Regions from separate parts of the Arsenophonus sp. aPb genome, predicted to be linked through region 1. Evidence: predicted binding sites of a transcription regulator. Region 1 holds the regulator's gene; each other region holds the start of a gene.
The links. Region 1 encodes LexA, which represses DNA repair genes until DNA is damaged. Its sites were predicted from a motif close to TNCTGTATGTACATACAGNA; they were not measured.
Positions count from the first base shown of each region.

Region 2: the regulator LexA is predicted to act here: its motif matches at 4,669-4,688, upstream of umuD (translesion error-prone DNA polymerase V autoproteolytic subunit).
Region 3: the regulator LexA is predicted to act here: its motif matches at 4,623-4,642, upstream of uvrB (excinuclease ABC subunit UvrB).
Region 4: the regulator LexA is predicted to act here: its motif matches at 5,534-5,553, upstream of uvrA (excinuclease ABC subunit UvrA).

Region 1 covers NZ_CP123499.1:2,929,577-2,937,216, forward strand. The annotation lists gene gntU (gluconate transporter) at 96-1,457, opposite strand; gene gntK (gluconokinase) at 1,454-1,996, opposite strand; gene zur (zinc uptake transcriptional repressor Zur) at 2,385-2,849, shown strand; gene lexA (transcriptional repressor LexA) at 3,047-3,661, opposite strand; gene QE177_RS13160 (diacylglycerol kinase) at 3,756-4,136, opposite strand; gene plsB (glycerol-3-phosphate 1-O-acyltransferase PlsB) at 4,260-6,710, shown strand; gene ubiA (4-hydroxybenzoate octaprenyltransferase) at 6,807-7,640, opposite strand, start outside.
Region 2 covers NZ_CP123499.1:831,571-839,210, forward strand. The annotation lists gene QE177_RS03540 (MFS transporter) at 1-992, opposite strand, end outside; gene QE177_RS03545 (HAD family phosphatase) at 1,073-1,702, opposite strand; gene QE177_RS03550 (alcohol dehydrogenase catalytic domain-containing protein) at 1,723-2,784, opposite strand; gene QE177_RS03555 (aspartate aminotransferase family protein) at 2,781-4,031, opposite strand; gene umuD (translesion error-prone DNA polymerase V autoproteolytic subunit) at 4,706-5,089, shown strand; gene umuC (translesion error-prone DNA polymerase V subunit UmuC) at 5,098-6,369, shown strand; gene QE177_RS03570 (pentapeptide repeat-containing protein) at 6,706-7,640, shown strand, end outside.
Region 3 covers NZ_CP123499.1:1,339,252-1,346,891, reverse strand. The annotation lists gene moaC (cyclic pyranopterin monophosphate synthase MoaC) at 1-159, opposite strand, end outside; gene moaA (GTP 3',8-cyclase MoaA) at 192-1,172, opposite strand; molybdenum cofactor riboswitch at 1,162-1,312, opposite strand; gene yvcK (uridine diphosphate-N-acetylglucosamine-binding protein YvcK) at 1,553-2,503, shown strand; gene uvrB (excinuclease ABC subunit UvrB) at 2,577-4,589, opposite strand; gene bioD (dethiobiotin synthase) at 5,157-5,834, opposite strand; gene bioC (malonyl-ACP O-methyltransferase BioC) at 5,827-6,600, opposite strand; gene bioF (8-amino-7-oxononanoate synthase) at 6,569-7,640, opposite strand, start outside.
Region 4 covers NZ_CP123499.1:2,672,581-2,680,220, reverse strand. The annotation lists gene QE177_RS11930 (hypothetical protein) at 1-37, opposite strand, end outside; gene QE177_RS11925 (hypothetical protein) at 260-1,006, opposite strand; gene QE177_RS11920 (phenolic acid decarboxylase) at 1,642-2,127, opposite strand; gene uvrA (excinuclease ABC subunit UvrA) at 2,634-5,468, opposite strand; gene QE177_RS11910 (single-stranded DNA-binding protein) at 5,747-6,283, shown strand; gene QE177_RS11905 (HEPN domain-containing protein) at 6,954-7,640, shown strand, end outside.

The sequences.
Region 1 (7,640 bases):
TACATTTATCGTGTATGGATTTTATTATTTTTTAACATAAACACACTGATCGCTACCAGAATAGCATCATTTAAAATCCATTTTATTTACTAACTTCAAAGAAAAACAAAAAATAGCATCCCTACAATCGCACCAACTGTCCCTAAAATGGTTTCCATTAAAGTCCAAGTTTTTAATGTTTGTGCCTCAGTAGCACCAGTAAATTTACTAAATAACCAAAATCCAGAGTCATTTACGTGACTTAATACAACTGATCCGCCAGAAATACAAACTGCCAAAGCGGCTAATTGAGCGCCAGAATAGCCAAACTCACTAATAACGGGTAATATAAGTCCAATAGTTGTTAAACAAGCTACTGTCGCTGAACCTTGAATAATACGTACAGCACCCGCTAAGACAAAACATGCCAATGCGATTGGTAAACCTGTATTCATTAACGCATTACCTAATACTGGCCCAACACCTGAATTTACTAAAATTTGCTTAAAAACGCCCCCGGCGCCTGTAATGAGTAAAATAATTCCTGCCGGTTGAATCGCTGCTGAGCAGATCTCCATCACTTTTTCTCTATTCATACCATAGCGAAACCCTAACCCGTAGATAGCCAATAAACAAGCTAACAGCAATGCTATAAATGGGTGGCCAATAAATTCTAACCATTGCTCTGCAATAGAATCTTTAACCAAAAAATAATTACTTAATGTTTTCAATCCTACCAACGCTAAAGGAAATAGTACGATTAATAAGCTGAACATAAAACTCGGCATTTTGCCTTTTCTGTTCTCATTACCTTGATAGTTTTCAGGTAACGCAATAAAAACATGCTGGCTAATAAGATTACCAAATAATGGCCCGGCGATAAGCATTGCAGGAATAGCTGCGCATATGCCAATCAAAATCATCCAACCAAAATCAGCATTCATCTGAGATGCAACTAACATTGGCGTTGGGCCCGGAAGTAAAAATGCAGCAGCAGCAGCTACACCGGCAAAAAGTGGGATAGCTGTTTTAACAACATTGCCCCCTAAACGGTTAGTAATGGTGAAAACAATACCAATTAATAATACGATTGCGACATCAAAAAAAAGTGGCAATGCACAAATCAAACCTGTAATACCAATGGCTAAATTAGTTCGTTTTTCACCAAAACAAGTAATTAATTTGATCGCGATTTGCTCTAATGCGCCCGTTTCATGGAGTATTCGTCCAAACATTGCGCCCAAAGCCACGACAATTGCCAAGAATCCTAATGTTCCTGCCATACCTTCCTGCATTGTTTCTATAATTTTTTTAACTGGCATGCCAGAAAACAGTCCCGCTAAAATAGAAACCACCATCAATGCAATGAAAGCATGTAATCTTGCATACATAACCAGAAACAACAATAAAAAGACAGCGCCTGATGCAGTCAATGTCAACATCAGCATATTTAATGTTTCAGGTATAGGCGTGTTCATCTATTTTCCTTAGTAATAATTTCATCAATTAATTTTACTGTATTATCAATAACCTCAATTAATGGTGGCTTAATATCGATGACATACACATCTTTTTCATCATTACTAGGTACTTCTAAAGTGTCAAACTGAGAGACTAACATATTTGGTTTGAAAAAATGATTTTTACGCTTTTTTAATCGGCCTTCTATTAACTGAAAGTCTCCTTCAAGATAAAGAAATGACAGATGTTGGTTTCCGTTTCTTAAAATATCTCGATATTTTCTTTTCAAAGCGGAACAAACAATTAAAGAAACACTATTTGTTCTTTGCATAGCAAAAATAGCATCACTCAATGCCTTAAGCCAAGGCAGTCGATCAGAATCATTCAAAGCATGGCCATCCGACATCTTTTTAATATTGGCGCGAGGATGCAAAAAATCACCATCTAAAAACGCTGCTCCTGTTTTCTGAGCGATCCCACTCGCAACTGCAGATTTACCACTACCAGATACCCCCATAAGTATAAAAACATGGTGTATTTTTTTGGTATCACTCATTAAAAACTCCGTTAAAAAATCAGGCAATATATAAAATGTTACTGATAATTATCAGTTATAAAAAAATAATATAATAGATTTGTGATAGGAATCTCAGTAAAGAGGAAGATCTGATCGCAAGTAAAACTCGTTATCAATTTTATAGCTCTCAATATAAGCAGAAATAATTTATATTAATTCCACTAGCTAGTTGAAATTAATCATCTTAATTACTACTCACAATACCATTCCATTTTCCAATTAAGTATCCGTTTCTAACAATAGAAAATAAAAAAAACATTATTAGAAAATAGTAAAAGATATTATTTATTTTAGAACTATGGTAGATAACAAAAAGTATAAATATGATAATATCATTATTATAATGATCTTCACATTAGGATAATTCATGACAAAGCAAGATCAGGAAAAAATATTGTCCCAAGCAAAGAAAATATGTCAAGCGCGTAATGTACGTTTAACGCCACAAAGAGAAGAGGTATTGCGCCTTATAGCAGCCCAACCTTGTGCTATTAGTGCTTATGATTTGCTGGACCTACTTAGAATTTCTGAACCTCAAGCTAAACCACCCACCATTTATCGTGGCCTAGAATTTCTCTTAGAACAAGGATTTATTCACAAAATAGAATCAACAAATAGCTATGTTATTTGTCATCATTTTGAGGATCCTAAACATACTTCAGTTATGTTAATTTGTGACAGTTGCGGCAGTGTTGCCGAAAGTAATGGTCAGACAGTAGAAACCGCTATTATAAAATTAGCCAAACAGACTGGTTTCCAGTTATCCCATACCGTTGTTGAAAGCCATGGGCTATGCTCACCTTGCTACAAAATCGAGAAAAAATCGTGTTAAAGCTCTGCATTACTAGGGTTAAATAGAGATACAAAGGCCAGTTGTTCATCCAACCGGCCTTTATTAAATAATCAATAAAATTTAAAATAACTTACTTAATACCAATTAATTACAAATCAAACAAAATTAGAAAATAATAATATTGTACTCAATAAATTAAACTGAATTTACTTAAAAATTAATTATATGTAAAATGATTAAAATAAATCACTATTACGAATAATACCAACAGCAAGCCCTTCAATAGTTAAGTTTTGTGTCCGCAAATCCACAATAATTGGCTCAAATTCAGGATTTTCAGCAATTAATTCGACTTTACTACCCGCTTGCTTAAAGCGTTTAACCGTCACTTCATCATCAATACGTGCAACAACAATTTGCCCATTATGTACCTGCTGTGTTTTATGTACAGCGAGTAAATCACCATCGATAATTCCAATGTTTTTCATGGACATACCATTAACACGTAATAAAAAATCAGCACTAGGTCTAAAAATAGTGGCATCAATCCGATAGTGGCTTTCGATATGCTCTTGGGCAAGTAATGGCTCTCCCGCCGCAACCCGACCTATAAGTGGTAATCCTTCATCCTCATTTTCTTCTTGTAGTAGCCGGATACCGCGAGAAGCACCAGAAACAATTTCAATAACGCCTTTACGCGCCAATGCCTTTAAATGTTCCTCTGCTGCATTTGGTGAACGAAAACCTAAACTTGAAGCAATCTCAGCGCGTGTGGGAGGCATACCCGTTTGCGAAATGTGTTCACGCACCAGATCATAGACCTGCTGCTGCCTCAACGTTAATTCTTTCATTTCGCCCCCTATTATTGGCATTCGCACATTGTCACTGTAAGTATATACAGTTATATGAAGATTTTAAACTGATAAATGTGTAAAACCCTATTTTTTATAACTGGCTCACGAAATAATGATTACCAATCACAACTGCCCAAATAAAAATAGCTAACCAAATTGAAACAAAAACAGCCGCTGAGCCTATATCTTTTGCTTTACCAGAAAGTTCATGTAATTCTGTACCAATCCTATCAACCACTGCTTCAATCGCACTATTTAATAATTCAACAATGACTATTAATACTACTGAACTTATAAGTAATAACCGTTCAATCCATTGCACATCAAGGAAAAAAGCCACAATAATGGCGATAACCACCATAATTGCTTCTTGTCTAAAAGCCGCTTCACTCTTCCAAGCTGATTTTAACCCTTTCAGCGAATAACCTGTTGCTTTAATAATTCGGGCTAGTCCCGTTGTTTGGTTTGCCATAAAATTTACTCTCTAGATACAGTTATATATGGGATTTAGTATAATTATTATCTTTTAAACAGATATTAATTACTATTTCTGATATGCTTGGGTAGGATTCTAATAAGAGGCTATCGCTCACCTATGTCATTTTGGCGTAAAATTTACTATAATCTATTAGATTTACCAATGAAATTATTGGTAAAAAGTAAACTCATACCAGCAGATCCAATTAAAGAATTGCGTCTTGATACGACACGTCCTTTTCTATATGTATTACCTTATCATTCTAAAACGGACTTATTGACGTTACGTCAACAATGCTGTTCTATTGGCTTACCTGATCCACTCGATCCGATTGAAATAGACGAAATTAAATTACCTGCTTATGTCTTTATTGATGATGGCCCACGTGTCTTTCGTTATTATTCGCCAGATCCACGTAAAGATTCAGTAAAAACATTTACGGCTTATCTTGATCTTCATTGCCATAATCCCGAACTAAACATTCAGATGCTACCCGTATCAGTGATGTTCGGTCGAGCGCCTGGTCGAGAAGGCCACTCCCCAGCACCACCATTACGTCTACTTAATGGTATTCAAAAATTCTTTGCCGTTATCTGGTTAGGACGTGACAGTTTTGTTCGTTTTTCACCTACTGTCTCTTTACGCCAAATGGCTAGGGAATATGGTACGGATAAAATTATTGCCAACAAACTTGCTCGGGTCGCCCGCATTCACTATTCACGGCAACGATTAGCAGCAGTTGGCCCCAAACTCCCTGTTCGCCACGATCTATTCAATAAGCTGTTAACTTCAAAAGCGATTGAAAAAGCAGTTGAAGATGAAGTAAAAGCAAAAAAAATCTCACTTGAGAAGGCAAAACATAATGCGATTGCCATGATGGAAGAAATTGCCGCTAATTTTTCCTATGAAGCGATCCGTATTACTGATCGCGTACTGAGTTGGACATGGAATAGACTCTATCAAGGAATTAATGTACAACATGCCGAGCGTGTACGCCAATTAGCGCAAGATGGCCATGAAATTGTCTATATTCCTTCTCATCGTAGTCACATGGATTACCTATTACTTTCTTACGTACTTTATCATCAAGGTTTAGTTCCTCCTCATATTGCCGCAGGTATCAATCTTAATTTCTGGCCTGCTGGTCCAATTTTTCGTCACTTAGGTGCTTTTTTCATTCGCCGCTCTTTCAAAGGTAATAAACTTTACTCCACCATATTTCGCGAGTATCTCAGTGAACTGTTTGCACGTGGTTATTCAATTGAATATTTTGTTGAAGGCGGCCGCTCTCGCACAGGCCGACTACTGGAACCAAAGACTGGCACGCTGTCAATGACCCTACAAGCAATGCTAAGAGGTGATTCCCGTCCAATTACAATTGTCCCTATTTACATCGGTTATGAGCATGTATTGGAAGTTGCTACTTATGCTAAGGAACTAAAAGGTGCAGCAAAAGAGAAAGAAGGGTTTTTCTCAATGTTAAAAGGTCTACGTAAATTGCGTAACCTAGGACAAGGCTATGTTAATTTTGGTCAACCGATTGCACTAACACAATATTTACATAAACATGTTCCCGAATGGCGTCAATCTATCGACGCCATTGAACCCCAACGTCCAACATGGCTAAATTCAACCGTGACTCGGCTAGCTTATAAAATCATGGTTAGAATTAACAACGCCGCTGCCGCTAATGCAGTCAATTTATGTTCAACGGTTTTATTAGCCTCACGCCAGCGTGCATTAACCCGAGAACAACTGATTGAACAAATAGAATGTTACCTTCAACTATTAAGGAATGTGCCTTATAGTGATGATAGCACAACACCTAATAAAACTGCCGAGCAGTTGTTAGAAGACGCATTGGAATTGGATAAGTTTGAAGTTGAGCATGACAGTATGGGCGATATTGTCGTATTACCACGTGAAAATGCAGTATTGATGACTTATTATCGAAATAATATTATGCATTTATTGGTTTTACCTTCTTTGGTAGCCAATATCGTATTACATAATGAAAATGTTCAACGTCAGGAAATTGGTTATCAAGTTGCACTTATCTATCCATTCCTAAAAGCAGAACTCTTCATGCGATATAGCATGGAAGAATTGCCTGAATCGATCGATATTCTGTTGGATGAATTGGCACGTCAGCAACTAATACTATTAACAGCAGAAGGTTTTGTAACTATCAATCCTGCTCGTATTCGCCCTCTCCAGCTTTTAGCTGCTGGTATTAAAGAAACGCTACAGCGCTATGCAATTACACTTTCTCTACTTAGTACAATCCCTGAAATTAGTCGAGGAATACTAGAAAAAGAGAGCCGTATTCTCGCTCAACGTCTATCTGTACTGCATGGTATCAACGCACCCGAATTCTTTGATAAAGCAGTTTTCTCCACTTTGGTAAATACATTAAAACAAGAAGGTTATATTAATAGAGAAGGCGATGCGATTATCAGCGCGAATGTACAACGACTTTATCGAATTATCGCTAAGTTAATATCTCCTGAGGTTTGTTTAACCATTGAAGGAGTCAAACACGTTACTCATGAGCCATTGCCTGAATAAATCATCTTTATATCAATATAGTAACGTAAAACGAATTTAGATTGAAATCGACCAAAATCACTTAGGATAATCACTCGAGATTATCCTTTTTTATAATTAAAAATAATTTAATAAGATGCCAAGAAATAAAACCAACCCCACATAATTGTTATTCATAAATGCTTTAAAACATAATGCTGGTTGACGATTGGCAATGAGTTTTTGTTGATGGATAAATAAGCCTAACACAAATATCAAACTAGTATAATAAGGCACCCCAAAATCTAGCTGTTTCCCTATATAAAATAACACCAGTACCATAGCAAATTGTAAAATACCAATAATCAATTTATCAAAATGAGCAAAAATAATTGCGGTTGATTTTATCCCGATTTTTATATCATCATTGCGATCAACCATGGCATACTGGGTATCATAAATAACAGACCAAATGATATTAACCAGAAATAATAACCAACACTCCAAAGGTAAGGACTCACTAACTGCTGCATATGCCATTGGAATAGACCAACCAAACGCAGCACCTAGAACAATCTGGGGAAAATGGCTAAATCGTTTGATAAATGGATAAATCCAAGCTAATAACAACCCAATCACTGATAAACAAATTGTCATCTTATTTAAGGTCAATACCAATATAAATGCAATAATGATCAATGATAAAAATAGTGTCTTAGCTTCTTTTTCTGTTACATCACCATTTGGCAGAGGACGCTCTCTGGTTCTTGCAACATAACCATCAAATTTTCTATCCGCAAAATCATTAATAACACACCCAGCGGCACGCATTAAAAATACACCCGCAGTAAAAACTAACAAAATAAAAAGATCTGGTAACCCTCGGCTTGCTAACCATAATGCCCAATAAGTAGGCCATAGTAATAGTAAAATACCTATCGGTTTATCAATACGCATTAAGCGAGAATAGGC
Region 2 (7,640 bases), 1.1 Mb from region 1:
CCAGAATAACCTAGCGTTGACACTGCGGCTACGGCTAATGCTTCAGGCATTGCGGTTTGCTTTCCTGAGACAGTAAATAGCATAGGTGCAATATTTGATAATCCAAGACCTATTAGCATAAAGGCTATTGCTAATGTCCATAATGGACCATTGGCTACCAAAATAGCAAAACCAAATACTGCCATAAAGCTACCATTAATAAATACCCGTTGAGCCCCCCATTGGCTAATTGCTTTATCGCCAAAGATGCGGCCAAGCGTCATCATGATGGCAAATAATGTATAGCCTAGCCCGGCATGGTTAGGAGCAATATTCTGTTGACTGAGGAGTAAAATACCACTCCAGTCGAGCATTGAACCTTCCATGATATAAGCGATACAGCATAATAATCCCAAGATAATCACACTACCTTTTGGTAGGACAAAAAAAGGCGTGTCATTAGAGGTAGTATAATTTGTTAGGCCGTTCCAGGTTGATATCATTAATAAACATATAAATAATATAACTAATATAATTACTTGTAATGGTGTAGCGCCTAATGTTAATAACAAGCTAACAATGCCAGCGCCAGCAAATCCTCCTAAGCTAAATAGTGCATGAAAACCTGACATTATTGGTTTTTGTGCTTGTTTTTCGGTCATCACCGCATGAATATTAACGACAACATCCATTGCACCAATACCCGCACCAAACAAAAATAGTGTGATTGCTAATGGTAAAACCGTTTCTATTGAAACGAGTGCTGGTAATGTTACCAGCACTAATATTGTCGCTAGAGTAAATATTCGCCGGCATCCAAAACGAGCTGCTAGCATCCCAGATAATGGCATCATTAATAAAGAGCCCACACCAAAAGCCAGTAGTATCGCCCCCATGGTGCCATTTTCTACCTGTAGTCGTTGCTTAGCTAAAGGTATTAATGGTGCCCAGCTTGCCAAACTAAAGCCAGCAATAAAAAATGCTTTACGAGTTGCAATAATAGGCAAGTGCATAGCTCTCACGATATTTATTTCAGACACAACGAGTTCCTCGACAGCGAACAGATATCTTAAAAAGTGATTGAAAATTAGTTTTAATTTTTCAGCTTGGCAAAATCCACTATCTCATCGAGATGGTTAATGATTGCAGTGGCTTGATGATAACATTGCTGACTAGATAACTTATGCGGCCAGGCATATATCTTACGAAGACCGGCATCATAAGCTGAACTGATACCTAAATCTGTATCTTCAATAACGATGGTGTTATTGATGTTAGCTTTTAGTTGAGTCATCATCGTGAGATAGGGTTCTGGATGAGGTTTGGTACATTTAACATCATTACCCGCAATCAATTTAATAGGGGTCAATAGTTCAAGTAAATTTATGTTTGCTAAACATACATCGCGTGGTGCCGTAGAAACGAATCCAAATGGAATATGTCGTTGTTCCAGTAAATTAATTAAATCAGTGACCCCCGGTCGCAAATATTTTTTAGCTAATTTAGCTTTATAGGTTTCAATTATTTGAGCGGAAACCGATGGTTGCTGTTCTGGTGGGATACCAATATATGATAAGGTTTCCTCTATACTTAGCCCAATTAATTGTTGTGCTGCAATATACTGAGTTTGCTCAGTTACCACTGTGCGTAGAACATCAAAATGTAATTGTTCGCTATCAACAATAACACCGTCTATATCAAAAATAACCGTCAGTTTATCCATTTTACTATTCTGCTTATCAGCTAATTAATATTAGATAGTCGTAGTAGTACTTTGCAGTTGGGCGCTTCAAGTGGAGCCATCGTTTTGTTATTAATATCGCAGCCAACGGTACGAAAAGCGGATAGATAATCGGAAAAATTGAATGTATGGCTTATTAATTTTTCTGCCGGGATTTGTTTGTCGCGGATCATCGCATAAGCACGTTCGAAACTATTATTTAGCGAATCAATTGAACCTATGATTGATAAACTTTTATCAGCGATTTTTAGTACGTCTAGCGTTGCTTTTTTATCCTTCAAGGCAACATTCAGTAATTTACCACCTGGGGCCAGATGAGAAATGAGTAATTCGGTAATTTGGCCGGTGGTATCAATACATAAATCTATTTGACTATTACTTGTACCATACTCTTGTTCTATTGCTGACTGAAAATCATGATAAATTTTACTATTGGGTGGTAAATTTTTACTGGCAAACTGATAACGATGGGAATTTTTTTCAACAATAAATGCATTTACACCTCGTTGATGAAGTACCCACAAATAGAGCATTCCCATTGGGCCTGCACCGATTACCGCAGCACGAATATTAGTATGGGTAATGGCTAGTTTATCGACTCCGGTAATGGTACAACTCAAGGGTTCAGTGAGTGAGGCTGCCTCCATACTAACATGCTCGTCTAACTTAATTAAAAAAGCTTCTTTAGCTCGATATTGATTAGCAAAAGCGCCATCATAAGAAACACCGGCTTCAGTCCCCATTTTCATTTCACAATGATTAGGATTACCAGTTAAACACATCCGACATTTTTGGCAGGCATAAGTTGGATTGATAACAACCCGATCGCCAACTTTAAATTTAGTGACATTCTTACCAATTTCAGTTACTACGCCACTGGCCTCATGACCGAGTGTGGTTCCCGCTATCGCAACCGGATAGTTATCATTAATAATACCGATATCTGTCCCACAAACGCCACATACTGCGATATTAACAATCACATCATCAGCCTCTTGGCAGTGAAGAGCAGGAGTTTCATGGATATTGATTTGCCAAGCTTGTGAATATTTGAGTGCCTTCATGGTATCATTACCTCTGGTTTATTTGATTTTAACTGACTCATTTCATTAAACGTGATATCCAGTTTATTGATAATTTCATCGATATGCTGGCGGGTACAAATGAGTGGTGGACGTACTTTTAAGGTGCAACTTTTACCATAACGCGATCCTCGAATGATAAGATGATGCTTGTTAGCGAGGTCAATAATTTGGGCGGCGTATTCAGGTGATGGTGTGTCGAAACCAAACATATATCCAAGACCACGTACTTTAGTAATATCAGCGTGCTTATTTTGTAATGCAATTAAACTATCTCGTAAATAACCTTCATTTTGTTGTACATTAGCCAAAATATTTTCATCTTCGATGATATCAATAATTTCATTAAGTGCGGTTAATGCTAATGGATTGGCACCAGAAGTACTTGAGTGCTCATAGAATTCAAGCACATCTAATTCTTCTTTCATTAAAATGCCGCCTGTTGGAATACCAATTCCACCTGCACTTTTAGCAAAAACAATAATGTCAGGCTCAAGATCTTTGGCATAACCATTAGAAGCAAAGAATGTTCCTGTACGACCAAAGCCGGTTTGTACTTCATCAGCAATAATAATAATGCCGTATTTATGACAGACATCTTTTATATAGCGGTAGAAATCAGTGGGTATAACAATATTTCCACCATTACCCATAACAGGCTCAATAATAAGACAAGCAATATTGTCATTAGAACCGAGTTGGATAATTTGATCTAGATCGGGATAAGAAGCTAACGTATTTGTTTCTTCAGCACCGGCTAGTATGCTGGGTGGCATAGGAATTTTAAGCGACCCTTCAATATTAATGCGAAAATTTTTGATTCGAAAAGCATTCCCGGATATTTGTGCCGTTGCCAGCGATTGGCCATGATGAGCCAGGTATAGTGAAATGACGCCAGAACGGCCAGTCGCTTTTTGTGCCATTCTTATTGCACCTTCAACAGCACCCGATCCTGAAACATCTCTAAACCAAATACGATTAATTTTTTCAGGAAGATATTTGCTTAATTTTTGTAGAATGCAAATTGACATTTCACGGGTAAAGGCAGAGCTTAAATGGGTACAGCGATCTATTTGCTGCTTTAGTTTATCGGCTATTCTTTTATTAGTGTAGCCAAGTGGTAGATTGAATGTTCCTGAAGCCGCATCAATATATTTATTTCCGTCTATTATTAAGTAGGGGCCGTCACCTTGGTATTTAGCAATGAGAGTTTCAAATGTTGTCTGCATAATATTAAAGCCTCCAATTTAGTGAATATTTTATATTTTATGGTTTTATGATTATTATTTATTAATAAATATCAAAAAATAAATAAAAAAATGATAATTACATATAAATCAAAAAATATTAAAAAAATAAATTAGTATTAAATTAATGGCTATTAACTCTGGTTGCGTTATTTTTTTATTATAAATCAATTTGTTATGTATTTTTTTTGTAATTAATGAATTCATTCGTTCAATGAATTATTTTGAATTTTTATAATTGTAATATCAGTTATAATATCGACGCGATATTAAAAATAATAATTTAAAATTAAAGATTGTGTAGATTAATCTCCATTATGATGTCTTTAATTAAAAAATTAAACAGATAATATTTTTTTTTACAGAGGATGTTAATTTTCTTAAAATATTATTTGATTATAAATATCGATTGATATTTTAAATTAATATTTTACATGATTAGTAATAATTATTTAAAAAATAACTTTAATTAACTAATCAGAAAAATAGTTTAACAACCAGTTAGTGGTGCTTAAATCGATGTTAGATGCTCTCCTGTTAGGAAAAATATCGACCACAACACTTTTTCAATCTGTTTTGCCAGATAAAAATATTTTATTTTTTGTTATTTACTATATTACACTGTATTTTTATACAGTATTGTTGTGGTGATTAATATGGATAATTTGCCTTTATTTTTAGATAAGATCGCTTGTGGCTTTCCATCTCCTGCTCAAGATTATGTTGAAAAGCGGCTTTCTTTAGACAAACAATTAATTCGTTTTCCTGAAAGTACCTATTTTTTGCGGGCATCAGGTCATTCGATGAAAGATGCCGGGATCTTAGATGGTGATTTGCTGATTGTGGAGTGCCATAACACAGCAAAACAGGGTGAGATTGTGATTGCCGAGTTAAATGGAGAATTTACATGTAAATATTTACAATTATCTCCGTTTAAAGCACTTCTTTCAGCTAATTCTGTTTTTCCGCCGATTGTTATCAATGAAGATATGTCGGTACGTATTTTTGGTGTTGTCAGATATGCTATTCATTATTTTTGAGTGACAAAATGTTTGCGCTTATTGATGTTAATAGTTTTTATGTATCTTGCGAGCAAGTTTTTCAGCCTGATTTAAAAGGAAAACCAACGGTTGTTCTTTCTAATAATGATGGCTGTGTTATTTCACGTTCTGAGCAAGCCAAAGCTTTTATAAAAATGGGAGCACCCTGGTTTGAAATTGAGTCGATGGTTAAAGCTAACAATATAGCGGTATTTTCCTCCAATTATACCTACTATGCTGATATGAGTATGCGTGTCATGGAAGTGTTAGCCTCTTTGGTACCCAAATTAGAAGTTTATTCTATTGATGAGGCATTTTGTGATCTCACTGGTATTGACTCATTACACGATTTAACCCAATTCGGTTGTTATCTACAACAACAAATTATGCAACGCTGTCATTTGCCTGTTGGGGTAGGGATAGCCACGACAAAGACGTTAGCGAAATTAGCCAATTTTGCCGCCAAGCAATGGAAAGGTGCAAAAGGTGTTGTTGATCTTAGTCAACGCGATAGGCAACAAAAATTAATGTCTTTAATTGCTGTTGATGAAGTGTGGGGGATAGGTCGAAAATTAGCCAACAAGTTAAAATTAATGAATATTAAAACAGCATTAGATTTAAGCCAACTGCCACCAAGCGATGCGCGCAAATTTGGTTCTGTCGTATTAGAAAGGACAGTCCGCGAATTAAATGGCGTTTCGTGCTTAACATTAGAGCAGCAACAAAAAGCCAAAAAGCAGATAATTTGTTCTCGTTCTTTTGGCCGCAAGATCACCGAGTTTGAATTTGTTAGACAAAGTATTTGTGCGCATGCAGAGCGTGCAGCAGAAAAATTAAGGCAACAAAGACAATGCTGCCGTTTTGTTAGGGTTGCGATCCAAACTAGTCGTTTCTCATCAAGCGACCCGGCTATTTACCGCTATGCGAGCAAAATATTGTCTTATCCAACGCAAGATAGTCGAGATATTATTAAGGCGGCAACGGAGATTTTATTGCAGATATGGCAGCCGGGAGTTAGATATAGCAAAAGTAGTGTCATGCTGAGTGATTTTAGTGAGCCAGATTTGAGCCAACTTTCTCTTTTTGCAACAGAAAAGCCATTAGCTAACGCTTATTCCCTTATGCAAGTGATCGACACTATCAATCAAAATCAAATTGGCAAAATAGGCTTCGCCGGGCAAGGGCTGATTAATAAAAAATATCCTTGGGTAATGAAGCAAGAATATCTTTCTCCTCATTGGACGACGGATATTAATCAAATACCTATCGTAAAATGCTAATGTAAGAAACGGTTTGATAATATTTACACTGCTGTATTTGACTACTGTTTTTGATAAGAGTTGCTGATTTTAGGTTGCCTTGTAATGGTTATTATACGGAGTGTGTCAGATTTTTATTAAACAAATTCAATGCTATTTTTTAATCTATAGTTTGTAGCTGTTTCTTAATGCTCAATGGCTTATTTATCATATCTGTATAGTATATTCCGCTATTAACCAATTTTTAGCACAAAAATAATTGCTAAAAAAATTATTTATTTGTGCAGCAATTTAACAAATAAAAAACATTTGATTATATAGTTTAACATTCGTGAAAATTAAATAATGGAATGTATCATGACATTAGTAAACTCAAACGCCCCATCATCTGCCTGGTTAGCATCTACTTCAGATTTTTCACAACGTAACAAAAGAGCGGCTGAAAATAGAGCCAATGAAGAACAAGCAACAGATAATTTAATAAATTCAGAAAGTATAATACCGCAAAATGAAGAAACGTCATCAACATCACTGGCAAATAACGCTACTACCAAATATGAGTATGAAAGTGTTGCACTTATCAATCAATTGCATCATACATTATCAACTGCTATATCATTATCGACAGAAGATTTTTATTATTCTGTTAACGATGAACAGGTTAGACTCTTATGTGGCCTGCTAACCGAAGAAGGTTATATCACTTGTCAACCTTGCGATATTATTTTAGCCAGTGAGTTGGTAAATCATGTCACTGATTACCTGATCCGCTATAAAGATAATGAAGAGCAGATAGCCAAGCTCGTTAGGTTACTATTAAAACCTTTAGGTGAATATGGGGCTAATCCAGAGGAAAAAATTTCTTCTGCCCGCCAGCAAGCAGCTATTGCCAATTGGTTACAATATGCTGTATTAGGTATAACATTTGAGGCATGGATATTAAAACAAATCAGTGATATCAAATCACAGGGGGATCCCCTATTCCACCATTCCAGTCTGCAAGGTCGGTTATTCAATCAACTCAATAGTCAGAGTGAGTCTGGCAAATTGTCGCCTGACACCTGCGCTTATTTTCAACAGCACGTCATTAATCGTATCATGCCAGCCTTTATGCCACAGGTTGAGGCGCATAAGGATGGGGCAAAACTACCAGGGGTGATGATAAATCAACCAGAATGGGGCTATTTGCATGCCGGACTGACACTATTACAGGAGAGTGGTGCTGACATTAAGGGTATGAGCCTGGTAGAGATTAGTAATAATGGTATGCTGCTGGCCGCACTTTTGCAGGA
Region 3 (7,640 bases), 1.6 Mb from region 1:
ATCACCTTTATGATGACTAGCACTGATAATCATATTAAGTGTCTTAGCATTCATTGTTACAAATGCTTCTGCTCGTGCTTCACGAATGGTTTCCGCCTTTGTGGCCACATCCACCATGTGTGCCTCACCCGCTGAGTTGATATGGGTTAATTGAGACATGGTAAGCTCCTTAGAATGACTAAAAATTCCATTTATCCTCCAATAATGGAAAGGTTTGACGTGATACCACTATCACCTTGATGAAGAAAATGGCTTTCACGTTTTAACTGTAATTCTGCCTGAATACGCGCTTTCAATGCCTCCGATTGGGATGCATTAACTAATAAATCACGTAAAATAATACTGCGTTCGCCAAATAGACAGAGATGAAGATGACCAATAGAAGAGACACGTAAGCGATTACAATTTTGACAAAAATTCTTCTCATAGGGCATGATTAAACCAATTTCACCACAATAATCAGGGTGCTTAAATACCTGGGCAGGGCCATCACAACGATAGCGTGGTATTTGTTGCCAACTTTGTTCTAATAAGCGCCGACGAATTTTTTCACCTGAGACATGATGACGATGAAATATTTTACCACTCTCACCGGTTTCCATTAATTCAATAAATCGCAGTTGAATTGGCCGCAGTTTGATCCAGTTTATAAAACTCACTAAATTACTGTCATTGATATTTTTCATCAACACAACATTAACTTTTATTTTGGCAAAACCAGCCTCCAATGCCGCATCAATCCCAGCCATTACTTGAAAAAACTTATCTTGCCCGGTAATAGCTAAAAACTGTCGTGGATCAAGGCTATCAACACTTACATTAATGTCGGTTAAACCTGCACTTTTCCAATGGCTAACATTTTTGGCCAGCCGATAACCATTGGTCGTTACTGCAATTTTTTTGATCGCCTGGTTTTGTTTGATGGTAGCAATAATGTCAAAAAAATCACGCCGCATGGTCGGTTCTCCGCCAGTTAAACGAATTTTTTCCGTACCAAGCTCGGCAAAAGCTTTTGTTAAATGACCAATTTCTTCTAGCGATAAAAAATCTTGATAACCCTTTGATTGATAACCATTCGGTAGACAATATGTGCAGCGAAAATTACACACATCAGTGATAGATAGTCTTAAATAGTAGAATTTACGGGCAAAAGTATCAATAAGTTGAGTCATAATAACGCCTTTCCAAACACGGGAGATGCAGGCATTTCTACCTCGCACCCTAGTGGCCGATAAGTGCCACGGCCTTAATACCCTATTTAAACCATTAAGATCACAAACTTAGGTAAAAAGGCTAGGAGTTAATAACATCACATACAATAATAGCGTAATGTGATGGTTGCTATAAATAATATTGCTAAATATTTAAAAAAGCGAATAAACGCTTAAATCTATCGCTTGCAATACAATAAGTTAATTAATTAACAGAGAATAATGTAATATAAATAAATGACAAAGTTATTGTTTAATATCACGTTAATTCAATAAGATCGGATATTTAATGATAAATTATGTCAAACCGTGATAAGACAGATAATAAAATAGGGGAAGTGATGCATTATTGCAGTATTCTTAATAAGTTAGGGCAAGTTGTTGCACTAGGAGGTGGTCATGGCTTGGGTCGTGTTATGTCATCTCTTGCGGTCCTAAATTCTCAATTAACGGGTATAGTAACAACAACAGATAATGGCGGCTCTACCGGCCGTATTCGCCGTTCCGAAGGCGGTATTGCCTGGGGAGATACGCGCAACTGTTTAAACCAATTAATTACTGAACCGTCCATCGCTTCAACAATGTTTGAATACCGTTTTATGGGTAACGGTGAACTTGGTGGCCATAATCTAGGTAATTTAATGCTCAAATCGCTCGATCATTTGAGTGTTAGGCCGTTAGATGCAATAAACTTAATCCGTAATCTATTAAAAGTGAAGGCGCATCTTATTCCTATGTCCGAGCAACCGGCTGATTTGCTGGCAATCGATTTGATGGGCAATGAAATCTATGGTGAAGTTAATATTGATCAACTCACCTCTCTGCCACAAAAATTAATGCTATCTCCGCAAGTAAGTAGCACGCCTGAAGCGCTTGATGCTATTTATAACGCTGATTTGATTATCATTGGCCCAGGTAGTTTTTTAACTAGTCTGATGCCTTTATTTCTGATGAATGACTTAACGCAGGCACTACAAGAATGCCGAGCAGCAATTATCTATATAGGTAATCTTGGTAAAGAACTTAACCAGCCTGCTGCCAATATGCAATTAACTGATAAAATTGCCATGATGGAAAAAAGGATCGGCCAACAGAAAATTGATGCCATTATCGTTGGGCCAGCAACCGATACATCAAGCCTAACAGAAAGAATAGTAATCCAACGCAAATTGGCTGCTCAAGATGTCTGTTACCGTCATGATAGAGACTTATTGCGCCAAGCTATTGAAGACATCGCCCAAAAAATTCACCAGCTTAAACCTTTTAATTTATCATCTGCGAATGCCAACTAGCTTCTTGCTTGGCATTCTCCTCGCCCTCAAGGGCGCGGTTTGGCGGCGCAGCGGATAAAATTAGCCTATCTGTTCAAGAGTTGGCAATAAACTGTTCACGTAGTAATTGAATTTGATCGCGTAAACTGGCTGCTTGTTCAAATTCAAGATCTTGCGCATAACGATACATTTGTGCTTCTAACGCCTGAATTTTAAGCTCCAATTCTTTAGCCGAAAGTTTATGATAATCCTCGCTAATCGCTGCTACTTGCGGCTGTTTACGTTTAGCTTTTGCTGATACGGGTGCGCCTACTTGTAAAATATCGCCAACTTTTTTATTTAAACCTTTAGGCACAATTCCATGCTGCTGATTAAATGCGATTTGTTTCTCTCGGCGACGCTCAGTTTCTCTAATCGCTTTTGCCATTGAATCAGTAACTTTATCACCATATAAAATCGCTTTCCCTTTCAGGTTACGTGCTGCACGCCCAATCGTTTGAATTAATGAACGCTCTGAACGTAAAAATCCTTCTTTATCTGCATCTAAAATAGCAACTAACGATACCTCTGGCATATCCAAACCTTCACGTAACAGGTTAATACCCACTAACACATCAAATAAGCCTAATCGTAAATCACGGATAATTTCGACTCGTTCAACGGTATCAATATCTGAATGCAGATAGCGAACCTTAATATCATGTTCTTGCAGATAATCGGTCAAATCTTCTGCCATTCTTTTAGTTAAGGTTGTTACTAGCACTCGCTCATTTACTGCTGTACGTAGATGGATTTCAGACAATAAATCATCAACCTGAGTAGCAACTGGACGAACCTCAATTTCTGGATCGAGCAAGCCTGTTGGCCGGACAACTTGCTCAATAATTTCATTAGCCGATTTTTCCAATTCATATTTACCTGGCGTGGCAGAAATATAAATTGTTTGCGGGGAAAGTGCTTCAAATTCCTCAAAACGTAACGGGCGATTATCCAACGCAGAAGGTAAACGAAAACCATATTCTACCAATGTCTCTTTACGGGAACGATCACCACGATACATACCGCCAATCTGTGGAATGGTGACATGAGATTCATCAATAACTAATAAGCCATCTGCCGGTAAATAGTCAAACAGCGTAGGGGGTGGTTCACCAGTTGCACGGCCTGAAAGATAACGTGAGTAATTTTCAATACCGGAACAATAACCCAGTTCATTCATCATCTCTAAATCAAACTGAGTACGCTGGGTTAACCGCTGCTCTTCAACCAATTTATTACTTTCCAATAGCAATTTACGTCTTTGTGCCAATTCGGTTTTAATCTGCTCCATGGCTTCAAGGATACGTTCACGCGGCGTGACATAATGGGTTTTGGGATAAATGGTAAATCTTGGTACATTATGTTGGAGCTGGCCGGTTAAGGGATCAAAAAGCGCCAGCCGTTCTACTTCTTCATCAAATAATTCAACCCGTAGCGCATATTCATCTGATTCAGCAGGAAAAATATCAATCACTTCCCCTCTAACTCTAAATGTACCACGTTGGAATGCTTGATCATTGCGGCTATATTGCAAATCTGCCAGGCGGCGTAAAATAGCCCGCTGGTCAATAATCATCCCTTTGGTTAAATGAAGCATCATTTTTAGATAGCTATCAGGATCACCTAAACCATAAATCGCTGACACTGAAGCAACAACAATAACATCACGTCTTTCAAGCAGTGCTTTAGTGGCAGAGAGTCGCATCTGTTCAATATGTTCGTTAATGGAGGCGTCTTTTTCAATAAAGGTATCGGAACTTGGAACATACGCTTCAGGTTGATAATAATCATAATAAGAAACAAAATATTCCACCGCATTTTCAGGGAAAAAAGCCTTCATTTCACTATATAATTGTGCTGCCAGCGTTTTATTGTGAGCCATCACCATTACCGGGCGGTTAACCTGCTCAATCACATTAGCGATAGTGAATGTTTTACCCGATCCGGTGACACCAAGCAACGTTTGATGAGCCAATCCATCATTAAGGCCATCGATTAATTTCTTTATTGCTTCGGGCTGATCACCCGCAGGTTGAAACTCAGCATGCAATTTGAAGACTTTACTCATCTAACCCTCTCTACTAAAAATATTTCTTTATCATACTGGATAAAAAAACAGTTTCAATGACAGCATAAATAAAAAATTAGCTTAAATTAAAACAAATCATTTACATATATTTATTATTTTAATAACTTAGTTATCCCCAAGCTTTTTTTGATGTTTAATTATATTTTATATTTTATGCTAATTAGCTAATATAAAACTTTATTATATATCATTTCAGACTTGATTTTATATAACTTGTTAATATTTATATAATTTTACTTGAGAGCCGAGAATGGCATCAACGTCACACCAAGCCTCACCCCATCTTGGTTAGAGGCACTTTTCTAGATCTAATACACAAGGTTATCCACAGGAATAGTGGATAACTCAAGAAATTCTTTTAGGCATCAATAGTTGTAAGATTTTCACTTGAGAATTAGCAAAAAATTTTTGCCAGAAAAATAATTAAAAAAAAATTTTTTGTATAAGAAAAAAAATGAAAAATAGCATTTCATTTGTTACAATTTAGCTAATTCAAGCAAAATATAGCTAAAATGGCATCATACTTCAGCCTCAAAATTATTCCTGTTACAGTAGGTTACCTATATTGACAAATTTGCCAATAGGATGAGATTGCCAATCCGACAAATGCGGAATAACACCTAAACAGGGCGCTGACAGGCGCTGCTGTAATGTTAGCAAATAATCTTGTTGATACTGACCCGGTAAAACAATTTCATTAGCCACCCAGCCTGCCAATAATAAACCGCTTTGCTTAATTGCCTGTGCGGTCAATATTGCATGATTGATACAACCTAATTTAACGCCAACTGTTAATATTACTGGCAATTGCTGTTGTTTAACCCAATCAGCCAAGGTTTGCTCAGCACAAAGCGGTGTGTACCATCCACCGGCACCCTCGACAATGATCCAGTCAGCAGATTGTTTTAATTTATTTAATCCTGCTGCCATTATTTGCCAATCAATAAGCTTTCCTGTTAGCTTACTGGCAATATGGGGTGAAGTTGCTTGGGCAAAAACGATCGGATTAACATCATGGTAATTCAGTCTCAGGCTGCTATTTTTTCTTAATAACTGCGCATCTGAATTTCTTAAGCCATCGGTTAATTGTTCGCTACCTGAAGCTACCGGCTTATAACCTGCTGTTTGATAGCCACGAGACGCGGCTGCTTGTAGCAGCGCGCAACTAACAACAGTTTTGCCCACATCTGTATCAGTTCCAGTGAGAAAAAAACATTTATTCACGATATAACATTCCGTAAACAAGTTGATAAGTTAATGGGAATTGCTCATCGACATGAGGATAATGATCAAGGAGTTTAGCTAAATGATTTTTTGTCATTAGACCCTGCTGCTGACGACCATCAATTAGATAAGTCGCGCCAATCCCCTTGAGAGATTGAAGTAAACAAGCAAATGAAGGATAAGTTACATGCCAAGATCGTTGTTCTAAACTATGCCGCCAACCATGACAAGTCCGCTTAACTTGTGCAAAAGTCATAAAAGAATTAATGTGTCGGTTATTATCAACTTTTTGCCAACACTGTTGTAACTCTTGTAATGAGCCATCGACTAAAGTAGAAAAAGCAACTATCCCTCCCTTTTTAGTGATACGATATAACTCACTTAATGGGGTATATAAGTTACTACACCACTGGATAGCAAGATGACTAAAACAGAGATCGACACTTTCATCGGCTAGTGGTAAACACTCCATGTCGGCCTGGATATAACTTTTAGCCACTTGCTTTTGTTGTGCGATTGCTAACATCGATCCAGATAGATCAAGCGCAATAACCTGTTTTCCTGCTAATTGCCACTGCTTACTGAAATAGCCGGTACCACAGCCAGCATCCAGAATCATGTTACCTGGCATCTCAGATAAGCAATCAAACAGATGTTGACCGCTTTGCTGTTGAAATAACGCAATATTATCGTAATTTTTAGCCGCTCGCCCAAAAGCATGCGCAATTGCTTGCTTATTTATCGGCATGGTTGTTAAAAAATTCATTTAACGTTTCCATTAACTGTGCAATATCGGCTAATTGATGATTAGCCGTCAATGTGATCCTTAATCTTGCACTACCCGGCGGCACCGTTGGCGGCCGAATAGCTTGCACCCAAAATCCTCGCTGACGTAAAAAATGCGATAAATGTAAACAACGTTGGTTACTACCAATAATCAGTGGCTGAATGGCACTCGGGGAATTTAATAATGGCAAATTATAGTAATTGGCTAATTGGCGAAAATAGTCAATGTTGCGCTGCAAATTGGCTCTTGATTCATCAGCCTGACGAATTTGCCTAACCGCCTCAGCTAACGCGACCGCTTGAGCTGGTGGCATTGAAGTACTATAAATCAAATGACGGGCATATTGTAGAAAATAGTCAGCGGTGTTTTCATCACAAAGCAATGCGGCCCCACTAAGGCCAAACGCTTTACCAAAGGTTACCACCAGCAGTTCAGGCTTTACCTTATGCAGATAACAACTCCCTCTACCTTCATCGCCGCTAACACCAATACCATGGGCATCATCCACTAATAACCATGCCTGCGCTTGCCTCGCTGAAGCTTGCAATTGGCCTAACGGGGCTCTATCGCCATCCATACTAAATACGCCTTCAGTGACAACCAGTGTTTTACCCGTATGATTGACCGCCAAAAGTTGCTGTAAAGCGTCCGGTTGATTGTGGGCAAAACGTTGTAATGTGGCTGGTGACATCATGGCTGCTTCCAGAATGGATGCATGACTAAGCTTGTCAGCCACAATACGATCATTTTTGTTCATTAAGGCCATGATCACACTTTGATTTACCGCATAGCCGGAAATAAATAACAAAGCACGAGAGTAACCTAACCAATCAGCCAGTTGTAGCTCCAATTGGGCATGGGCGCAACGATAACCGATAACATGACCAGAGCTACCACTACCTGCCCCATATTGGCTTAATCCTGTTTGCCAGGCTTTAATTATGGCCGAATGCTGGCTTAAACCCAGATAATCATTACTGGAAAAATTAACATACTGTTGTTGATCAAAGATTAGGGTA
Region 4 (7,640 bases), 260 kb from region 1:
TGGTAAAGCCATCAGCAAAATCACTCCAAAAGCTCATTTTCGCCTCATTCAATTAATTAGTTTTAATTTCAAAACGCCAATGATTGCCATTATGTTGGCAATAGCAGCTTAAGCCTTAGCAAAATTACATTGTGATCACCTTTTGGTTTTTGTTAAGGCAATAAGTGTTATAAGCAACTGAGCATTTGTCTCAGTCGATAAAATGGCGTGACTAGATTTGTTATTCGATAAGATCTATTCAATACTGATTAAGCAACCATTAATCCTCGTCGGTCCAAGAACCTCTGGATTTGTCAAGAGCAGCCAGGGTGGTATTGGTCAAAGAATCGATATTATCGAGTTCAACCTGGTTTCGTTTTATTGAATTGTCAATGATTTTGTCTATCTGCTCTTTAGATACATCAGGCCCTAAGGCGTCTAAGACGACTGAAACTGACGTGGTGACAACATTCAGTTTACTGATAACAATTTCATTCGTCAGTTCAGCTTTTTTTAATTTGAACCTGGGGTCAACCGACTCTTTAATTTTGTCTTGCAAATTTTTCCGTTGCACTGCCCCAGTGACTGAATCAATAATGCCTTGAACTAGAACCGCCGCTGCGATCCCACCGAATACAGTGCCCACTCTAAACCACTTTGGTAGACCTACTAATTTAATAAAGGCAGCTTCACCAATGCGACCTTGTTGCAGAAGATATGATTTAGCTGCCAGAGATAAGGCTTTGTTAGCGATGCCATAGGTAAGCATCGGCGTAATGACGTCAGCAACACTAATTAAAATTTTATGTGTTTTTGACTCTGCAACAAAATCGATATCATGAAATTTTACTGGTGTTCCAACAACCTTGTATGCTTTGCGTATCGCTTCATTTGCGTTATTTATTGCTATTTCGTATTTGGTATGTTGTTGTGAAATATTACCGACTGCCGTGGAATTGTCGGCGACAAGTTCTGTCAGTCTTACCGCTCTTTTTTCATTATCGGGGTAAAAAAGATTATCAAACATAATTGATAGCTCTCGTAAATTTTATTTATGTTAAAATATTTATTGGGTTAATTAACCCAGTGCATTGATTTTTATATAATTTTTAGAAAGTAAACGCTAACAAACACGATTGTTTTATTTACTAATAAATACTATTGCCGCTCAAAAACAGTTGTAATTTAAGTCACCAATCAAAGTATTTTACATTTACCCTTTACTGATAAAGAGCTGGGTATGTTAAGCATGTAAATTACCCTTAAATAACTATTTGCAACTGTTTTCACCATTTTCACGATCTGTGTAAGGAGGAAGGTGGTATAAGAAGCAAAAGCTGACATTTTCTTCCTTAATAATTAATGAACTAATAGTATAGAACTGATTGAGAAAAAAATAACAAATAATTAACATTCTTGCAGCATGAGCGCTATGAGCCAAAAAATCGGCACGTTACACGTTACTGTGCATTGCTGTTTTAATATCAGCTATTAATTGATTTAGTAGTTTTAATTTATTAAATTTTTCATCACCATCCGTGGCGTCAAATTTTTGCGATAGCCTTTGGTTTACAAAATAGTTGTCATACTGATGAACTTAACTATCAATATTCTATTCTGCCTTATCAGTCGGTAGATGGCCTATCGAAGCTTTTAGTAGCGTTATTTTGCTTGTTTACTAGTGGCACAGGAAATTACGCTGTCATCATTTAAATCACAACTATGAACAGCAGTAATGGTGGCAAATTCATCCATTATTTCGATCGGGTAGGTTGGACCAGCTTCACGATAGGCTTCCATTTCATCTAGATGGTCATTTTGAAAACAGGCGGTTTTTTCTGGTTCATCCATAACCCAGCGCGGAAAGAAAGCGGTACAGTGCAACAATTGGATCCGAAGATTTAAAATTACACTAATACTTGTGCCGGTTGGTTCCGTCCAGGATGCTTTATATATGTTCAGTCCGATCTGTACAATATAGGCAGATTGATCTTTTACACATCGGTTACTGGCGGAACCACTACAGACCCGATAATCCACGGTGTTGTCGTTTTTTATGTAAATTTCATGCTGCCAACCGTTTTCATAAGTATATACGAGGTGTTTGCCAACCAAATTAGTTAAATCATGCTTTTCAAAGTTGTTCATTTTTCACTCTCTTTTTGTGGGTGTTAACTATCGTATTTATTAATTTTTTAAACCGATAACGCAATCACTCAATAATGTAATTTTTGTGTTAATACAATCTAGTAGCCGGTTAATTAATTATAAAGTAATACTGTAATGATAAGCTGTTTACTAAAATTGAGTTGAAAAGCGTTGTTTATCTTTGACACTTAAAACTCGATAAAAAATAAGATAAATAAAAATGATGAACTTCATATTATCCGTGCTGATAAATGCGTTCTTGTTGTTAATTTTGTGTTAATAATAGAATAGATAAAAAAATTTGTGTTTATGCAGGCAATCAAAAATGATATTCAAACAGATTAAGAGCATGGAAGGGGTCGGGCTGGTATTAGCACAACAAAGCGTTTCTTATTATAGCTAATATTCCGTTCTGATTGTTATTGGTAACAATATTGTTGCGCAATATTGCTCCCGGCAGTAGAGCCGGGCGCTTATTCAATTTCTATAACGGAAATTATTCCTTATTAATAACCACGTTTTAGGATCGGTTTTAAAAACTGACCGGTATGTGATTGCTTACATTTTACAATCTGCTCGGGTGTACCGGCGAATAAGATCTCACCACCACCACTACCGCCTTCTGGACCCAAATCAACAATCCAGTCAGCTGTTTTAATTACGTCTAAATTGTGTTCAATGATCACAATAGTATTGCCCTGATCACGGAGTTGATGTAATACATGCAATAGTTGTTGAATATCAGCAAAATGTAAACCGGTGGTCGGTTCATCCAAAATATAGAGCGTTTGGCCAGTACCGCGCTTAGAAAGTTCGCGCGATAACTTAACCCGTTGTGCTTCACCACCGGATAAGGTGGTTGCCGATTGACCTAAACGGATATAGGAAAGTCCAACGTCGATCAGTGTTTGCAATTTTCGCGCTAGCGCCGGGACAGCGGAAAAATATTCACGTGCTTCCTCAATGGTCATTTCTAACACTTCGTGAATATTTTTGCCTTTATATTTGATCTCTAACGTTTCACGATTATAGCGTTTGCCCTTGCAATGATCACAGGGAACATAGACATCGGGCAGAAAATGCATTTCAACTTTGATCACGCCATCCCCCTGGCAAGCCTCGCAGCGACCACCCTTGACATTAAAACTAAACCGTCCAGGGGTATAACCTCGCGCCCGAGATTCAGGTACGCCAGCAAATAATTCCCGTACCGGTGTAAATACGCCAGTATAGGTGGCTGGATTTGAGCGGGGGGTTCGGCCGATTGGACTTTGGTCAATATCAATCACTTTATCGAAAAATTGTAATCCTTCAATATCGGTATAAGGCGCTGGGGTGGCATTGGTAGCTTTATTTAATTGCCGCTGGGCGATAGGAAACAAGGTATCATTGATCAAGGTTGATTTTCCTGAGCCGGAAACGCCAGTAATACAGGTAAATAAGCCAACAGGTAGTTCCAGGGTAACATTTTTTAGATTATTACCTTGGGCACCAATCAGCTTTAGGGTTTTTTCTGCATCGAGAGGTACACGTTTAGGCGGAATAGCGATTTTACGTTCACCGCTAAGATACTTACCGGTTAATGAATCTGGATTGCTAATAATATCGTCCAGGCTGCCTTGAGCAACAATGCGTCCTCCATGTATACCTGCTCCCGGGCCGATATCAATAATATGATCGGCGGCACGGATCGCATCTTCATCATGTTCGACCACAATAACCGTATTGCCTAAATTTCGTAAATGCAGCAAGGTCTGTAACAGCCGGTCATTATCTCGTTGATGTAAACCAATCGAAGGCTCGTCTAATACATACATGACACCAACTAAACCGGCACCGATTTGACTTGCCAATCGAATACGTTGCGCTTCGCCACCAGATAAGGTCTCAGCTGAGCGAGAGAGAGACAGGTAATTTAACCCTACATTGACCAAGAATTTTAATCGATCGTTAATTTCTTTCAGAATCTTTTCCGCAATTTGTGCACGTTGCCCACCGAGCTGCAATGTTTGGAAAAATGCCATCGCATGGCCAATACTAAAATCTGAAATTTCAGGCAGGGTGGTATTTTCAATAAACACGTAACGGGCTTCTTGCCGTAAGCGGGTGCCATGACAGGCAATACATGGCCGATTATTGATATATTTTGCCAGTTCCTCGCGCACCGCCATTGATTCGGTTTCTTTATAACGGCGCTCCATATTATGGATCACTCCCTCAAAGGGATGGCACCTTACGGTAACATCGCCGCGATCATTTTGATATTTAAATTCAATTGCTTCTTTGCCGGAGCCATATAAAATCACTTGCTTGATCGCCGGATCTAGCGAACTAAACGTGGCTTCGACATCAAATTTATAGTGTTTAGCTAACGACTGTAGCATCTGGAAGTAATAAAAATTACGTCGATCCCAACCGCGTATTGCCCCGCCAGCTAAAGAAATTTCCTCGTTTTGGATCACGCGTTCCGGGTCGAAAAATTGTTGTACACCGAGTCCATCACAAGAGCTACAAGCCCCTGCCGGATTATTAAAGGAAAACAGGCGCGGCTCTAATTCACTCATGCTATAACCGCAGATCGGGCAAGCAAAATTAGCGGAGAAAACGAGTTCAGCTGCTTGGCTGTCATCCATATCAGCGATAACCGCAGTACCGCCTGATAACTCAAGCGTAGTTTCAAACGACTCTGCCAGCCTTTGCGCCAGCTCGGCACGCACTTTAAAACGGTCAACGACCACTTCAATAGTATGCTTTTTATGGAGTTCTAATTTAGGCGGATCGGAAAGATCGCAAACTTCGCCATCAATGCGAGCGCGAATATAACCTTGTGCGGCCAGATTATCCAATAGCTTAATATGTTCACCTTTACGCTCTTTAACTACCGGTGCCAGCAACATTAACCGCTTGCCTTCCGGCAGCGCCAGGACGTTATCAACCATCTGGCTAACTGTCTGCGCCGCTAACGGCGTATCGTGATCAGGACAGCGCGGTTCACCAACCCGGGCAAACAATAACCGCAAATAATCGTGGATTTCAGTGATTGTTCCTACCGTTGAACGTGGGTTGTGAGAGGTGGATTTCTGCTCAATCGAAATGGCCGGTGATAGCCCTTCAATATGATCAACATCCGGTTTTTCCATTAAGGATAAAAACTGCCGGGCATAGGCAGACAGTGATTCAACATAGCGGCGCTGACCTTCTGCATACAGGGTATCAAATGCCAGGGAAGATTTGCCTGAGCCTGATAACCCAGTAATAACAATTAATTTATCGCGAGGAATAATTAAATTGATATTTTTTAAATTATGGGTGCGCGCACCTCTGACTTCAATGTTATCCATATACCACATCCCGGATGAGAACACATTCAAACAGTAAATAAAACGTTTTATTATTACACAATTCTGGCTGAATGAATATACAGTACAGTATAGGCTGTCATATTCTGCAATTTAATCGCCAAACTTAAAAAAATTTAGCAATATTGCAGTATAATTTTCTAAGACGTTTCGCAAACCGTAATCACAACGGTTTGGTTTCCATATTCAATAGCGTGTTCGCATGTTAAACTAGCGACATTTGAATTTAGGCAAAAATATTAATACATCAGGAGTATCGAATGGCCAGCAGAGGCGTTAACAAAGTCATACTTATCGGCAACTTGGGACAAGATCCTGAAATTCGTTATATGCCAAATGGTGGTGCGGTTGCGAATCTTACGCTGGCAACCTCTGAAAGTTGGCGTGATAAGCAAAGTGGCGAAATGCGGGAAAAAACAGAATGGCACCGTGTTGTGATCTTTGGCAAGCTGGCGGAAGTGGCAGGTGAATATTTACGTAAAGGTTCACAAGTTTATATTGAAGGCTCACTACAAACCCGTAAATGGCAAGATCAAAATGGCCAGGATCGCTACTCTACCGAAGTGGTGGTGAATATTGGTGGAACCATGCAAATGTTAGGCGCGCGTGGTGGCTCACAAGAGGGTATGTCACAAAATAATCCAGCCAGTGGCTGGGGACAACCACAACAGCCACAACAAACTCAGCAGTTTAGTGGTAACGCACCAGCATCAGCGCCAGCCGCCCATTCTGGTAAAACCGCTCCCGCGACACCGGCTGAACCACCAATGGATTTTGATGATGATATTCCGTTTTGAGGGATATCATATAATTTAATGTAAATTATATTTCTTTAAGCCCCGTTATTCGGGGTTTTTGTTTAGCGCTGCAAAGTTTTTTGTGGATTTTTTTTTTACTAGCCTGGTTTGTCAAACGTAGAAAATGAAGGCTCAAGATGAGCAAATTAGTGACTATGCATATTGTTAGTGAGACAAAGGGAAGCTAAAGCTTTTTATCGATGGTTTTTTGATGCCTGTTGTTTTACTTTACTTATATAATACTCCTCAAATTCGTAAGGCGCCCTAAATCTATAGCAACCATTCAGTGTTATAGTTACTTTGATGAAAGTTTTTTATTCTTGATTTACTAATGTTCTAGTAGAAATATAATGGGATAAAAGGTGAGTCACTACCGTTAAGTGTGAAGTTAAAAGAATTAAAAGCCTCGCTTTTGCGAGGCTTTTTGCCATTCAAGTTTGTAATAAAACTCGTTAATCTATCGAAAGCCTGTGAGTTAATAGATGCATTTTTGAAAATACCATAGACTGTAATGTAAAGTATTTTCTTGAAAGCACTAGTAGCCGCGGGCTTTTTTTTAAAGAAAGGTGAGATGGTTATTAATCGTTACAGGTATGAAACGTAGTGATTACCTTCAATATCTACTTATGCCAACCCAATATACAAAAATTAGATTTTAAAAGGCTATCTTGTGAGAATTGAAGAACAATACAGAAAAACAGGCTACTTCTGGTTGCCGGAAAAAGAAGATAAGAAAATACCAGGGCTACTCTCAATCAGTGATAGTGGATGCATTGACTTAGAAATTGTGGGTCTTTTCGATGAGAGTATAGATGCGTTAAAAAGAAATGATGATATAGATAGAATAATAGGTCATGTTGAAAATGATGGTCTGGTAACCCTTGATAACTGTTTTTATATCAAAAAAAGTTTCCCACCTGGAGGTATTTCAAAATCAAAGATTTATGCCCATAGAGCCTTAATTGGGGCAGCATGGGGGCAAGATGAGCCTGTCAGTTTTAATACCTTTTCTTTTGCAGTGGATTGCCTGGATGAGTGGATTGGGATCAGTGGAATAAGTGTAGATTACGATAGGAAAAGGCAAACAGCAAAGGTTAGTTATAATCCACCTGAAAAAATAGGCTTTACTCTGGATAATGGAATGAAGCTTGAAATTTGTTTTTCATATAAGCTTCCAAGTTGTCCAAGTCTAAAAGAAGCAAAGATCACTCAGAAAGCTTATTTTAAGCTTGAATCGGGAGAATTGTGTGATCTGAACGACTTCACCACGATTGCTTTTAAAATTACCCATCTTATGTGTTTTGCCATGGATGCCATTGTTGCTATAAAAAACGTTTCAGCAACGTCATCCGAAATA